Regions from separate parts of the Thiothrix subterranea genome, predicted to be linked through region 2. Evidence: predicted binding sites of a transcription regulator. Region 2 holds the regulator's gene; the other holds the start of a gene.
What was found. The regulator FNR, encoded in region 2, switches genes on or off when oxygen is low (the NO sensors DNR and NnrR bind a similar motif). The targets are predictions, from matches to a motif close to TTGATNTANATCAA.
Positions count from the first base shown of each region.

Region 1: the regulator FNR is predicted to act here: its motif matches at 881-894, upstream of HMY34_RS03145 (cytochrome-c peroxidase).

Region 1 covers NZ_CP053482.1:666,217-668,712, forward strand. Annotated here, with positions in the region: gene HMY34_RS03145 (cytochrome-c peroxidase) at 1-814, opposite strand, end outside; gene HMY34_RS03150 (hypothetical protein) at 1,025-2,496, opposite strand, start outside.
Region 2 covers NZ_CP053482.1:3,100,497-3,102,992, forward strand. Annotated here, with positions in the region: gene hemN (oxygen-independent coproporphyrinogen III oxidase) at 1-1,041, shown strand, start outside; gene fnr (fumarate/nitrate reduction transcriptional regulator Fnr) at 1,070-1,822, opposite strand; gene pssA (CDP-diacylglycerol--serine O-phosphatidyltransferase) at 2,066-2,496, shown strand, end outside.

The DNA of each region.
Region 1 (2,496 bases), 1.6 Mb from region 2:
TGCGCAAGGTAGGCACTTTGAATTTGAAACGGTCAGCATCTTTGCCAGTAACAGCCGCTAAACCTTCGGCAGGGTTGTCGGTTTTATACGGTTCAACCGCGCCCATTTTCTGGAAGCTTGAACCACCGACTGCTGGGCCATTATGACAAGCCACGCAACCACTGTCCTTGAATAACTTGTAACCGTTGATTTCTTTGTCATTCATCGCGGTTTCATCGCCCTTCAACCAACGGTCAAATTTGGAATCGGGTGTCACCAAAGTTTCCTCAAACGCGGCGATCGCATCTGTCACCATGTCGATGTCGATAGCATCTTTACCAAACGCCATTTTGAACTCTTCCTTATACGCAGGAATGGAGTCCAGCACACCAATGGCTAATTCGTGAGTAAACGCCATTTCGCCGGGGTTAGCAATCGGGCCTCCGGCTTGAGCTTTCAAGTCTTTAGCGCGACCGTCCCAGAATTGCGCGACGTTCATGCTGGAATTCAGCACAGTCGGTGAGTTGATCGGGCCTTGTTGCCAATGGTCGCCGATGGAAGTGGGGAGATTGTCAGTCCCACCCATGCTCAAATTGTGGCAAGAGTTGCAGGAAATAAAACCGGATTTGGACAAACGCGGGTCAAAATACAATTTTTTGCCCAGTTCCACGACGGCTTCTTTTGGCACATAAGTGGGAATGGGCTTGATCGGTTCGTCTTTAACAACGCTGGCTTCAACCGCTTTCGCTGGCTCGGTTTTTTCGGCTTTTTCTGCCCACACAGCGCTTGCAACGCTAAGTGCCAGCAATGAAATGATTAAGGCTTGTGCTTTCATGAGTATCTCCTACCTTTATGAGTAAATCTTGTAGGGGTCATGTTAGCCTCATGCTGGTTCTGCTACTTGATACAGGTCAAGGAATTCCCCGCAACATCATAGGGTTTTTAGGTCGTCATAATCGGTTTTTTAGAACAGTGCCACGCGAATAACGACAATCTCCCGCAATAGCGGGAGATTTAACCAAGACGATTGAGACATTAACGCGCTTTAGTCAGTCACGACACGGATAAAATGATGGGTATCATCAGCACCACGGCATACCACGATATTGCAATAATGGAACAGGATGCCACCACCTTGCTCGATATTGCCAACATCACCGCCCACCGCGACAAAGCCCGCCCTTGGCACACCGCAATGACTTGAACCGAGTTTGTCATACGTCGCGGGTTGCAAACTGATGGATTCGTAGTCATCGAGTGTAGAACAGTCATAGTGGCTATCACTGCCCCATAAGCGGCTAACCGCACGCGGATTGCGCCCACGGTAAGCGGCTTTGGTTTGCTGTACCAGCAACGAAAGCCAATCAGAGGAAGTGTCGAGAGCAACTTTGGCGGTTAACCCTGCTCCCGCAGCAAGAACAGCCACTTTCGCAGCATTCAGAAAATCACTACCCGTACCATCCGCTCCGACATCTGGCGTTTGCAGCGATACATCCGGCAAATCAACATCAATCTCTGGAAGGCTCATGTCCATATCCGGCGGATTCAGAATCGGCTTGTGTGGGTCAATGCCGCTCAAATCCATGCGCGGCACTTTCACATCAACCGTTGGCAAGTCAACCTCAAACGACGGCACATCCAAGGACACATCCGGCAAATCAACGTCCGGTACTTTCAGCGATACATCCGGCAAATCAACGTCTGATACTTTCAGCGATACATCCGGCAAATCAACGTCCGGTACTTTCAGCGACATATCCGGCAAATCAACACCGACCTCTGGAAGGCTCATGTTCATATCTGGCGGATTCAGAATCGGCTTGTGTGGATCAATGCCGCTCCAATACATGCGCGGCGCTTTCACATCAATCGTTGGCAAGTCAATATCAAACGACGGCACATCCAAGGACACCTCCGGCAAATCAACTTCCGGTACTTTCAACGATACATCCGGCAAATCAACTTCCGGCATTTTCAGCGACATATCCGGCAAATCAACGTCTGGTACTTTCAGCGATACATCCGGCAAATCAACGTCCGGTACTTTCAACGACACATCCGGCAAATCAACATCAATCTCTGGAAGGCTCATGTCCATATCTGGCGGATTCAGAATCGGCTTGTGTGGATCAATGCCGCTCCAATCCATGCGCGGCGCTTTCACATCAACCGTTGGCAAGTCAATATCAAATGACGGCACATCCAAGGAAACATCCGGCAAATCAACGTCCGGTACTTTCAACGATACATCCGGCAAATCAACTTCCGGCATTTTCAGCGACATATCCGGCAAATCAACGTCTGGTACTTTCAGCGATACATCCGGCAAATCAACGTCCGGTACTTTCAGCGACATATCCGGCAAATCAACACCGACCTCTGGAAGGTTCATGTCCATATCTGGCGGATTCAGAATCGGCTTGTGTGGGTCAATGCCGCTGCAATCCATGCGCGGCGCTTTTGGCATTTTCCATGACACATCAGGTACATCCACATTAGTATCTAACTTAGAACGAG
Region 2 (2,496 bases):
ACGCCGACATTCCTCAGCCATGCAGAAATGCGGGCGTTGATGGAAAAAACCCGCGAACATTTTTCCCTGCACATTACGGACGAAGGCGATTATTCCATCGAGATTGATCCGCGTTCGGTGACGCCAGAAACCATTGGCGTATTGCGCGAAATCGGTTTCAACCGTTTCAGTTTGGGCGTGCAGGATGTGGATGAGCGGGTGCAAATTGCAGTCAACCGGATTCAGCCGATTGCGCAAACCTTGTCGATTATCGAAGCTTGTCGAGCGCAGGGGGCAAAGTCGATTAGCGTGGATTTGATTTACGGCTTGCCATTTCAAACGATGGAAAGTTTCCGCCAGACCTTGGATACCATCATTGAAATGTCGCCGGATCGTATTTCGGTGTTTAATTATGCGCACATGCCGACGTTGTTCAAACCGCAACGGCGCATTAATGAGGCGGATTTACCTTCACCCGAAACCAAGTTACAAATCATGCAACTCGCGGTTGAACATTTGACTGCGGCGGGTTATGAATACATTGGGATGGATCATTTCGCCAAGCCGGATGATGAGCTGGCAATCGCACAGCGCCAAGGCACTTTGCACCGCAATTTCCAAGGCTATACCACGCACGCCGATTGCGATTTGGTGGCAATGGGGGTGAGTTCGATCAGCAGTGTCGCGGAATCCTACAGCCAGAATGCCAAAACCTTGGAAGAGTATTACGCGGCATTGGATGCGGGGCGTTTACCGGTGATCAAAGGGCTAACCTTGGATGATGATGATGTATTGCGGCGTTATATTATCCAACAACTGGCGTGCCACTTCACCTTGAATTTTAACCAAGTGGAACGGCTGTTTAGCCTGACGTTTGCAGATTATTTCAGCCGTGAACTGGCATTATTGCAACCAATGGTTGGCGATAATTTGCTGCAATGGACAACAACTGGCATCGACGTTACCCCACGCGGGCGGTTTTTGATCCGCAACATTTGCATGGTGTTTGATGCCAGTATGCGTAAACACAGCGTGCAGCAACGTTTCTCGCGGGTGATTTAAGCCCGCTGCCCGCGTTAGTCAACCGGCGTTACAGTACATCGCCTGCGGGTCGGCAGGTATGGTGCGCAAGTTGTTTGAGCCGGTTCATGTCGGCAATTTTGACCAAGCGGTGTTGCACGGCGATGATATTTTCTTCCTGCAAGCGCGAGAACATGCGACTCAGGGTTTCCACCGCCATGCCAAGGTAGTTGGCAAGGTCGTGACGCGCCATCGGTAAGTTAAATTCGTTGCTGGAAAAACCACGTTCTTTATTGCGTTCCGATAAACTGGAAAGGAAGGTGGCAAGGCGTTCTTCGGTACGCATTTGCCCCAGCGTCAGCAGAAGCATTTGTTCGCGTTCTAGCTCTGAACCGATTTGGCGCATCATTTGCCCGCGCATAATGGGCAATTTGCCGCATAATTCCTGAAAATTATCCATACTGAGTTCACACACCAGCGTGTCATCCAAGGCTTGCGCGTCACAGGTGTGGCGGTCACGAGCAAAGGCATCAAAGCCTAGCAAGTCACCGGGTAAGTAAAAACCGAGAATCTGTTCTTCGCCATCGGGGGTCGACAACGAGGTTTTGATCGCCCCGGCCTTCACTGCATAAATGGATTGCTGCTGATCATCGCGGTGAAATAAATAATCTTTTTTCTTGATTTTGACGGTTTTGTTGATAGCGTTTTCGAGTAGCTCCAACTCGTCACGGTTCAGGCCACGGGGTAAGCAGAGTTCACTTAAACTGCAATTATGGCAAGCAATGGCGGATTTTTTAGCACTGTGTAAAGCAACTGTCTTCATGCGTCATCCAAAGCGGTGATGATGTTCCAAGGATTGGTTGGTTTTGGTGAGATGGCCTCTCCTGCCATCTAAATTCATATTTTTTGATGCAAATCAAAACAATGCAAGCGTGTTCGCCTAGACTTGGGATTGTACACGTTTATTCGCATTAGTGTACTGGAAGGTTGTGGTAACAGAAACGCATTCCACTGTGGCACAATGCTGGCTACTATGCATCTATAAGTAGCTAAACGGAAATATTCAGTGGAAGAGCAACAACCAAACGCTAAAGCACCACCCAGCAGGGGTATTTATTTACTGCCCAATTTGTTAACCACCGGCGCAATGTTCGGTGGTTTTTACGCGGTTGTCGCCGCCATGCAGGGTAAATTTGAAGCTGCCGCCATCGCGGTATTCATCGCCATGATTTTGGATGGGTTGGATGGGCGCGTGGCGCGTATGACCAATACCCAGACGGAATTTGGGGCGCAATACGACAGTCTGGCGGATCTGATTTCCTTCGGGGTAGCGCCGGGTTTGGTGATGTATCAATGGGCGTTGGTGCATTTGCAAACCTCAGGTGCTGCATGGGGCAAAGCCGGTTGGTTAGCCGCATTTGTTTACGTGGCGTGTGCGGCATTGCGGTTGGCGCGGTTTAATACGCAAATCGGTAAAGTCGACAAGCGTTTCTTTGT